DNA from 2 places in the Pseudomonas sp. GL_139_B genome. Region 1 is predicted to be linked to the other one. Evidence: riboswitches for the same ligand, from Rfam matches in the RefSeq annotation. Region 1 holds a riboswitch; the other holds the start of a gene.

The links. Region 1 has a riboswitch for cobalamin ahead of AC3ISI_RS14915 (CbtB domain-containing protein). Riboswitches for the same ligand answer to the same signal wherever they lie in the genome.
Region 2: it holds a riboswitch for cobalamin, as region 1 does, so the genes downstream of both, cobO (cob(I)yrinic acid a,c-diamide adenosyltransferase) here and AC3ISI_RS14915 (CbtB domain-containing protein) in region 1, are expected to answer to the same signal.

What each region holds. Positions count from the first base shown of each region.
Region 1 covers NZ_CM174403.1:3,278,107-3,283,283, reverse strand. Annotated here, with positions in the region: gene nfuA (Fe-S biogenesis protein NfuA) at 1-568, shown strand, start outside; gene cobM (precorrin-4 C(11)-methyltransferase) at 710-1,456, opposite strand; gene AC3ISI_RS14925 (cobalamin biosynthesis protein) at 1,539-1,952, opposite strand; gene AC3ISI_RS14920 (CbtA family protein) at 1,949-2,656, opposite strand; gene AC3ISI_RS14915 (CbtB domain-containing protein) at 2,668-2,859, opposite strand; cobalamin riboswitch at 2,979-3,206, opposite strand; cobalamin riboswitch at 3,406-3,617, shown strand; gene cobW (cobalamin biosynthesis protein CobW) at 3,720-4,781, shown strand; gene cobN (cobaltochelatase subunit CobN) at 4,785-5,177, shown strand, end outside.
Region 2 covers NZ_CM174403.1:4,513,429-4,518,605, forward strand. Annotated here, with positions in the region: gene cbiB (adenosylcobinamide-phosphate synthase CbiB) at 1-610, opposite strand, end outside; gene bluB (5,6-dimethylbenzimidazole synthase) at 607-1,257, opposite strand; gene AC3ISI_RS20615 (cobyrinic acid a,c-diamide synthase CobB) at 1,254-2,636, opposite strand; gene cobO (cob(I)yrinic acid a,c-diamide adenosyltransferase) at 2,633-3,244, opposite strand; cobalamin riboswitch at 3,326-3,560, opposite strand; gene AC3ISI_RS20625 (hypothetical protein) at 3,718-4,302, shown strand; gene AC3ISI_RS20630 (PQQ-dependent sugar dehydrogenase) at 4,370-5,177, shown strand, end outside.

The sequences.
Region 1 (5,177 bases):
TACCGACGCCGCCCACGATTATCTGGCTGACCTGCTCTCCAAGCAGAACACCCCGGGTATCGGCATCCGCGTCTTTATCACCCAGCCTGGCACCCAGTACGCCGAAACCTGCATTGCCTACTGCAAGCCGGGCGAAGAAAAACCTGAAGACACGGCGCTGGGGCTGAAAAGCTTCACCGCTTATATCGATCACTTCAGCGAAGCCTTCCTGGACGACGCGGTGGTCGATTACGCCACCGACCGCATGGGCGGCCAACTGACCATCAAGGCGCCAAACGCCAAAGTGCCGATGGTCAACGCCGACAGCCCGGTCAACGAGCGCATCAATTATTACCTGCAAACCGAGATCAACCCGGGGTTGGCGAGCCACGGCGGTCAGGTCAGCCTGATCGATGTGGTCGAAGACGGCATCGCCGTTCTTAAATTCGGCGGTGGTTGCCAAGGCTGCGGCCAGGCGGACGTGACCCTGAAGGAAGGCATCGAGCGCACCCTGCTTGAGCGTATTCCTGAGCTCAAGGGCGTACGTGACGTGACGGACCACACGCAGAAAGAAAACGCCTACTACTAAGGTGTTCGCTGCGAAAATAAAAAACGGCGCCCCGTGAGCGCCGTTTTTTATTGGTGAAGTCCACTGACCCCATCGCGAGCAGGCTCGCTCCCACAGGTGAATGCGATCAACTGTGGGAGTGAGCCTGCTCGCGATGGGGCCTTATTGGCGATAGAGATGCGCATGCCCGGCGCGATACAGCGACGACTCGCTGAACTGGTCACTCCCTAACACCCGTCCCACCAGAATCAACGCCGTCCGCCGAAACCCCTTGGCTTCAACCTTCCCGGCAATATCCTCAAGCGTCCCCACCACCCAATCCTGATCCGGCCACGTCGCGCGGTGAATCACCGCAATCGGACAGTCCGCGCCGTAATGCGGCAGCAGTTCAACAAGAATTTTCTCCAGGTGATTCACGCCCAAATGTATGGCCATGGTCGCCCCGTGTTGCGCCAGACTGCCCAGTTCTTCGCCCGCCGGCATGGCGGTCTTGTCGGCGTAGCGGGTCAGAATCACGCTCTGCGAAATGTCCGGGAGAGTCAGCTCCGCCCCTAAAAGCGCTGCACACGCCGCCGTCGCCGTGACACCTGGAACGATTTCAAAAGGAATATTGAGCTCGCGCAGATAGCGAATCTGCTCGCCAATCGCGCCATACAGACTCGGATCGCCGGAATGAACCCGCGCGACGTCCTGGCCGTTAGCGTGGGCGGTTTTGATTAGTTCGATAATCTGTTCCAAGTGTAATTCCGCGCTGTTGACCACCTGTTCGGCGCGATGGCCTTCCAGCACGGCGGCAGGCACCAGGGAGCCGGCGTAGATGATCACCGGGCAGGTGCGAATCAGCCGTTGGCCTTTGACCGTGATCAGTTCTGGGTCGCCGGGACCTGCGCCAATGAAGTAGACGGTCATCGTCAGTTCCTGTGAAAAGAAGAGGCTGGGCAAGGCTTCAGATGAAGATTGCTCATGATCGAAAGCGTGATTATCGGGGATTTTACGCAGCACCCGCTAATGCCAGCGTCGCTTGGGCAAGTATTTGTCGAGTAATCAGCAGTTTTGCCGGCGCCTGAGTCAGCTGTTCGGCCAATGCCAGGGCGGCACTTTCGGCTACGCCGTAGCAGCCGCTATGTTCGAACGCGATGTTCGAATGATGGCTGAGTTGCGGGTGATAACCGGCCAATTGATCACTGTTGAAATACATCAGCGGCAGCGCGAGTTGTTCCGCGAGCTCAATCAGGCCAGGTTCATCACGCTTCAAGTCGATGCTGGCCAGGGCCGTGATCTCATGAAGTCTGATGTGATGTGTCTGTAATGCCTGATCGAGCAAAGCACGTAGCGTGCTGGCGGGGCAACCACGCTGGCAGCCCAGGCCGACTACGAGCGTCGGCACTGTGCCAGCCTTTGTCATGCGTGGTATTGGCTATCGCTTTTGCGGCGGAACAACCAGGCACTGATCAGGCCCAGGGCCAGCCAGAACGCCACGTTGGTCAACTGCGAAGCGATTTTGAATTGAGCTTCCAGGGCTTCCGGCGCGAGCATCGAATGCACTTCAGGTTGTGGCGCGCCAATCACGTGCGGAACGGCCAGAATCGCCACGCCCAGCACTTTCATCAGCCAGTGACGGCTGAACACGATCAACGCGATCCCGACAGCGGTGGAGGCAGCGGTGCCGATCCACCAGATCTGCCGTTGCGCCAGATCCGCCGCAGCGGTGCCCGGCAATTCAGGCGGCAGGCCCAGGGTCGGTGCGAGGACAAACGTCGCATAACCGGCCAGACCCCACAGCAGACCTTGAGCGGTGCTGTTGGGGGCGCGCAGGGTGTAGAGACCGGCGAGCATCAGGGCGAAACCAACGGCCACCACCAGATTGCCGCCAGTGGTCGACAGCACGCGCTGCCAGCCGTCTTCTGGCTCCCAGGCTTCGGCGTCGTGGGTGTGTGCGGCCATGGCGCCTTCGGCGTGTTCATGGGATTGAACCACCGCCGGCTCGGCTTTCTCATAGGTTTCCGCTTGAAGAATCAGCGGCGCAACCCAGAAGCTTTGCAGCAAGGTCAGCAACAGGGCAGCCAGCAGCCCGGTGAACCCTGCGGTTTGCGCAATACGCTTGATCATGTCGTCAGCTCTCAATGGCACGGGAATGCAGAGCTGTGACGGGTATCGTGCGCGGCGTTGTGCACCGCTTCGATGTGCGAGAAACCGGCGAAGTACACAAGGCTAGCGCCCAGGATTGACGCGCAGACGGCGGCAGTCAGGCGTTGGGTCAGGGTAGAAGTGGTGCTGGCGGTTGTGTGGCCGGTGCTGCTGATAATCGACATGGCGCATCCCTCTGGTCTGTCAGCGGGTGAATAGAGCGCATGGAAAACCCCTGCGAGCGGGCACGCAGACGTTCAAACAGCGCCCGCCCACCGCGGGTTTGTTGTTCAGTGTCCGTAACGGTCACTTTGTGTTGCGGGCCGGTCTCCGGGCTCACGAGGGGCGCAGGCTTTCGCCTTGACCTGCAAGCATCACCTTCCCATGCCGAACTGCTGGCACAGTGGATTTGACGCTTCGCTCGCTTACCGTTGCGGGGGCAGCACCGGACTGACATGGCTTTGAGTAAAGCACATGATTCACCGGTTTCCCGTTTCACCCTGTGAAGGGCACCCGTAACAAAGTGCGTAGGAGAGCATGACGGGGCATTCGCGTCAATTGCCAAAGGTTCTCAACTCGAAATCGAGGTGCCTGCATCGCGGGCAAGCCCGCTCCCACAAGGATTGCGGCGCTCAACGCCTTAACTGATCGGGATTAGGGCTTGCCCGCGATGGCGTCATTCCATCCACCACAGAACGCGGCATGAACATTGACCCGCCCCAGCGGGATGCGTAGCCTTGCGCTTTCGAGGTTCTTCGGCGTTTGCCGAAGCTAAGAAGGGAACGCGGTCAATGCCGCGGCTGCCCCCGCAACTGTGAACGGTTCAGTTTCTGCCATGCCACTGCATGCGCCAGCCATGGCGCGAGCGGGAAGGCGCAGCAACCGCCAGTCAATCGACTGGCCAGCCGTCAGCCAGGAGACCTGCCTCGACACAGATTCTCACTTTCAACCGGGCGGGGTGATCCGGTGGCGAACTCTTCAGGCACGCGCATCCGCGTTGCCGGTCGTCGTCCCGTATGCCCGCCACCTTGCTAAAGGGCATCCGATGAAAACACTGGCCAAACTTCCCGTCACCATCGTTACTGGCTTCCTCGGTTCGGGCAAAACCACGTTGCTGCGCCACATGCTCGACAACGCTCAGGGTCGTCGTATTGCGGTGATCGTCAATGAGTTTGGCGAGCTGGGCATCGATGGCGAAATCCTCAAGCAGTGCTCCATCGGCTGCACCGAAGAAGAAGCCAACGGTCGCGTCTACGAACTGGCAAACGGCTGCCTGTGCTGCACCGTTCAGGAAGAGTTCTTCCCGGTGATGCGCGAACTGGTAGCCCGTCGCGGTGACCTCGACCATATTCTCATCGAAACTTCGGGCCTGGCCCTGCCCAAACCGCTGGTTCAAGCTTTCCAGTGGCCGGAAATCCGCAGCGCCTGCACCGTCGACGCAGTCATCACCGTCGTCGACAGCCCGGCCGTGGCCGCCGGCACCTTCGCCGCGTTCCCTGATCAGGTCGATGCCCAGCGCAAACTCGACCCGAACCTGGACCATGAGTCGCCGCTGCACGAGTTGTTCGCCGATCAGCTGGCCAGTGCCGACCTGGTGATCCTCAACAAGGCCGACCTGATCAGCCCTGAAGACTTGGCCCGCGTGCGCCTTGAAGTCGCCGAAGAATTGCCGCCTGCGGTAAAAGTCATCGAAGCCAGCAGCGGCCGTCTGCCACTGGACGTGTTGATCGGCTTAGGTGCCGGTTCCGAAGAACACATCGACAGGCGTCACAGCCACCACGATCATCACCACGAAGGTGAAGACGATCACGATCACGACGCTTTCGATTCCATTTCCATCGAATTGCCGCAAGCCGACGAAAGCCTGCTGATGGACGCGCTGACGCAATTGGTGGTCAAGCACGGCATCCTGCGCGTCAAAGGTTTCGCCGCGATCCCGAACAAGCCGATGCGATTGCTGATTCAGGGCGTGGGCACACGTTTCGACAAGCATTTCGACCGTCAGTGGGGGGCCGAGGAAGCGCGCACCACGCGCCTGGTGCTGATCGGCCAGGAACTGGACGCCGAACTGCTTGAAGCGCAATTGCGCGCCGCTCTCAGCGTTTAAGCCATGCACCTGCTCAGGACCCAGCCCGGCGGTTTCGTGTCGGATGACAACATCGCCGACCTTGGGCAAACCCCCGCCGAGCTGGTGATCCTGTGCAGCGGCGATTCCAGCCTGGCGCTGCTTGCTGAAGCCGCGCAGCAACTGCCCGACGACTACCCCAGCGTACGCCTGGCCAATCCGATGCAGGTGCAGAATCACGCTTCGGTGGATCTGTACGTCGACGAAGTGTTGCGCCACGCCAAGGTGATTCTGATCTCGCTGCACGGCGGCATCGCCTATTGGCGGTATGGCGTCGAGCGGCTGGTGCAGTTGTCCGAACGGGGCGTGCAACTGATTCTGGTGCCGGGCGATGATCGTCCGGACCCGGAGCTCAGCGACCTGAGCACTGTCGCTGCC
Region 2 (5,177 bases), 1.2 Mb from region 1:
AGCGTGCGGGAATGTAGTTGAGGACGTCGTCGATCTTCGCCGCCGCCCAGCCAAATCGTTCGAAGCGTTCATTGCGATAACCCCACATCGCATCCAGCGTGTTGCTCAAACGGTAGAGCACCACACCGGGCGCACCGGCCACAGCAAACCAGAACAGCGCAGCGAACACCGCATCGCTGCCGTTCTCCAGCACTGATTCGGTGGCCGCACGGGCAACTTCGGTTTTATCCAGTTCACTGGTCTGGCGACTGACCAGATACCCCACACATGTGCGCGCTTCTTCCAGGTCATCACTGCGCAGGGCTTTCGCCACCGGCTCGACATGCTCACCGAGGCTGCGCATCCCAAGGGCACAATACAGCGCGAGAATCTCGACGACCCAACCCACATAAGGCGCCCAGGACAATGCCGTGGCGAGCAAGGTCAGCGGCAGCACCGCCAGCACCCACGCGGTAACGCCATGGCTGCGCCAGCCACGACCACCGCCGTTGAAACGTTGCTCGATGCGCTCGGCATAATTGCCGAACGCTACCAGCGGATGCCAGCGTTTGGGCTCACCCAGCAGCGCGTCCAGCGCAACTGCGGCGACACTCAATAACGCCACACTCATTGACTTTCTCCCCAATAATTTTCATACAGCAACTCACTGAGTGGACGCGCTTGCGCCCACCCTTCGAGCACCAGCATCGGCGCTGGATAGAATGCCTTGACCGGACCCAGACAAAGCACCGCCAACGGCTTGGCCCCGACCGGCAAACCCAGCAGGTCCGCCAGCGCTTGCGGCTCGAACAGCGACACCCAGCCCATGCCCAGGCCTTCGGCGCGAGAGGCCAGCCAGAGGTTTTGAATCGCACAGGACAACGAGGCCATGTCCATTTCTGGCAAGGTGCGCCTGCCGAAAATGTGGCGCTCGCGATCATCCATCAGCGCCGCGACCAGCACCTCGGCGCAGTCGTTGATGCCTTCGACCTTGAGCTTCATGAATTCGTCGGTGCGCTCGCCGAGGGCTTCGGCGGTGCGAATGCGTTCTTCTTCCACCAGCAACTGGATCTTGCCGCGCAGGGCTCGGTCGCTGATGCGGATGAAGCGCCAAGGCTGCATCAGGCCGACGCTGGGTGCCTGGTGTGCGGCTTCGAGCAGGCGTCGCAATAGTTCAGGCTCGACGGTACCGCCGCTGAAGTGACGCATGTCGCGGCGTTCGGCGATGGTGCGGTAGACCGCTGCGCGTTCGGCCTGACTGAATGCGTTGTCAGTCATGGCCTCTTCGCGAGCAAGCTCGCTCCTACAGGGTTTAGGTGATCCAATGTGGGAGCGAGCCTGCTCGCGATGGCGGCCTCAGGGTCAGGCGCAAAAAGCGCGGCAACCGCCGATGGATTGGACGGAAAATAAAAGTGCACATAAGAAGCCGTCATCCGCCCCTCACGATAAACCGCCTCCGCCCCGCGCCCGCCATTCGGGCTCAGGCCACGCGTAATCGGCTCAATTTCGGTACTGGTCAGCGAATGGTGATAGGTGTGCCCGCGCAACGATCCTTCCGGCAGTTCGACCGCTTGCAAGGCCAGCGCGGCCAGACGCTTTTGCATCACTGCATCGCCCTTCAGCAACCCCACCAGTTCGGCGCGGGTGCCATCGACATCAGTCAGCGAGTCGAGCAGATACAGCATGCCACCACACTCGGCCAACAGCGGTTTACCCGCTGCATGGTGTGCGTGAATCGCATTCAGCATCGAGGTATTTTGTGACAGCGCCACATGGTGCAATTCCGGATAACCGCCGGGTAGATAAAGGCTGTCAGCCCCCGGTAATTCGCTGTCGCGGATCGGCGAGAAGAACGACAGCTCGGCGCCCATGACTCGCAGCAAATCCAGACTCGCGCCGTAGGTGAACGCGAACGCTTCATCACGGGCCACAGCAATTCGCACACCCGCGAGCAACGGTTCGACCGCGATTACATCCGGGGCTGCAAATTCCACCGCCGGCGGCAATGCCACTTCACAGCTGCTGGCCAACGCATCGGCCGCCGCATCGAGGCGCACATCGAGATCATTCAGCTCACTGGCCTGAACCAGCCCTAAATGTCGACTCGGCAATTCGATCCCGGTTTCCCGCGACAAAGCGCCGTACCAACGCAATCCTTCGGTCAGGCTGCCTTCGAGCAATTGCGCATGACGCAGCGTGCCAACGCGGTTGGCCAACACGCCAGCAAACGGCAAGTCCGACTGATACTTCGCCAAGCCCAACGCCAATGCACCAAAGGTCTGCGCCATGGCGGTGCCGTCGATCACCGCGAGCACCGGCACACCGAAGTGCCGCGCCAGGTCAGCACTGGACGGCGTGCCGTCGAACAAGCCCATGACACCCTCGATCAGGATCAAATCGGCTTCAGCGGCGGCTTCCCACAACAGTCGACGACTTTCCTGCTCGCCGACCATCCACATGTCCAGTTGATACACCGGCGCACCGCTGGCGCGTTCGAGAATCATCGGGTCGAGAAAGTCCGGGCCGCATTTGAACACGCGCACCTTGCGCCCCTGATTGCGATGCAATCGGGCCAGAGCGGCGGTGACGGTGGTCTTGCCCTGACCGGAAGCCGGCGCGGCAATCAGTACCGCCGGGCAATGACGTGGTTGATTCACAGCTCGACGCCTTTTTGCGCTTTGATTCCGGCCTGGAACGCGTGCTTGATCACGCCCATTTCGGTGACAGTGTCGGCGAGTTCGATCATTTGCGGCTTGGCGCCGCGACCGGTCACCACCACGTGCTGCATGGGCGGGCGCGCCTGCAAATCGCTGAACACCTGGTCCAGGTCGAGGTAGCCGTGCTTGAGGGCGATGTTCAACTCATCCAGCACCACCAGGCCGATGGACGGATCGCTGAGCAATTCACGGGACACTGCCCAGGCCGCTTCAGCGGCGGCAATATCACGCTGGCGGTCCTGGGTTTCCCAGGTAAAGCCCTCGCCCATGACATGGAAACGCACTTGCTCCGGGAAGCGGCGAAAGAACAGTTCTTCACCGGTGCTGTTGCGGCCCTTGATGAACTGCACCACACCGCACTGCATACCGTGGCCCATGGACCGGGCGAGCATGCCGAATGCCGAACTGCTTTTGCCCTTGCCGTTGCCAGTCAGCACCAGCAGTAAACCGCACTCGTTTGGGGAATTGGCGATGCGTTCATCGATCACGGCTTTTTTGCGCTGCATGCGCGCCAAATGGCGTTCGTCACGATCAGGGGTATCGGTCATGGGGGAGCTCTCCGTTGAGGCTGGATAACGGCGGGCAGGCACAAGAATAGACGGCAAGAAGCCTGGCATCGCCCACCGTGATGCCGCTGGATGAATCAGGCCGGTCTCCGGGCTCATGAGCGGCGATATGCCGGGCTGCGCGCCTTCCCATGTCGAAGATAGACACAGTGGCTCAAGGCGCAGTCTTGACTCATTTACCGTTGCGGGGGCAGCGCCGGGATCGTGAAGATTCGTCGTATGACGAAAGTCACTCACCGGCTTCCCTGTTTCACTCTGTCGGCCACGGCCACAGAGCACCTGAAACAAGCCGCGAAGGTTAGAGGGTTGGGGGTGGAGCGTCAAATGAAGACAAAGCCGCGGCGAGCGATATACTGCCGCCGATCATTTTATTGACGCCAATCTTGCGGCACACGGCCAGCAATGATATCAAAGAGCCACAACCCAACAACAACACAATTACAAGGGTGAGCAAGATGCAAGGCATGATTATCAGCAATCCGAAGCTGGAATTCCTGCGACCGGTGCTGGAACGCTGGTTTGACTGTATCGACCGCTACAACACGATTCGCGGCGATAACGAAGCGCCTTACTGGCATGACGAAAAGGCCAACCTTGGCCTGCTCTCCACCGCCGCCTGGATGGCGGAAATGGTCACCCTGCAAAGCGCGCCGACCCGCAAACAAATCGAAGAAGGCGAGCGCAATGCCCACGCCGATCTGTTTATCGCGACCGCCGAAGAGCGTGCCTATCTTCAGACCACTCAACGCTGGCCCAAGGTCAACAGCCTGAACCTGACGCAGGCACTGCTGGACATCACCAGTGACGCCAAACGCCTCAGCTACACCAGCGACCTTAAACTCGGCTGCCTGTTCGTGGCTCCGCAAAAAGCCCAGCAGAGCGCCACCCCTGAAGAACTTCAGGACATGGTTGACGACCTGCAAAAGGAACACTGCTGCGCGGTGGCCTGGTATTTCCCCTACGCCTACCGCAAGTTGCGTAACGAAGCCGGCAACTATCACCCGGGCATCGCCGTCCTGTTCAAGGAAGCTCGCGGCTGACCGGTTGAACCATCGCGCTGTTTATCTTCTCTATGAATAAGACACTGCATTCATAGGGAAGACCAGCATGCGCAAGTCCCCGCTCGTTCTCGTCATCGTGCTCGCCGGAGGGCTTGCCGCCTGCGGTGAAACCTCCACCCTGCAAGTTTCCGACGGCACCGGTCCGTCACCCAAGCTGCCCGAACCGAATAAAACCCTGATTCCGACGGTGAACGTCGCTCAGGCGATCGGCTGGCCGGCCGACGCGAAACCCACCGCTGGCGCCGGGACCCAAGTGGCGGCCTTTGCTGAAGGCCTCGATCACCCGCGCTGGCTCTACGTGCTGCCCAACGGTGACGTGCTGGTGGCCGAAACCAACGCGCCACCCAAACCCGATGACGGCAAAGGCATTCGTGGCTGGGTCATGGGCAAAGCCATGGGCCGCGCCGGCGCTACCGTTCCCAGCCCGAACCGCATCACGCTGCTGCGTGACAAGGACCACGACGGCATCGCCGAAACGCGCACGGTGTTCCTGGAAAACCTCAATTCGCCCTTCGGCATGACACTGGTCGGCAATGACCTGTACGTGGCCGACACTGACCGCTTATTGCGTTTCCACTATGAAAGCGGTGACACGGCGATCAAGTCGCCGCCGATCAAAGTGATTGATCTGCCGGGGGGCACGCTGAATCATCACTGGACCAAAAACGTCATCGCCAGCAAGGACGGTAGCAAGCTGTACGTCACCGTGGGCTCAAACAGCAATGTTGGTGAAAACGGCCTGGACAAGGAAGAAGGCCGCGCGGCGATCTGGGAAGTGGACCGCGCCACCGGCAGTCACCGGATATTCGCTTCGGGGATTCGCAATCCCAACGGCTTGGCCTGGGAGCCCCGCA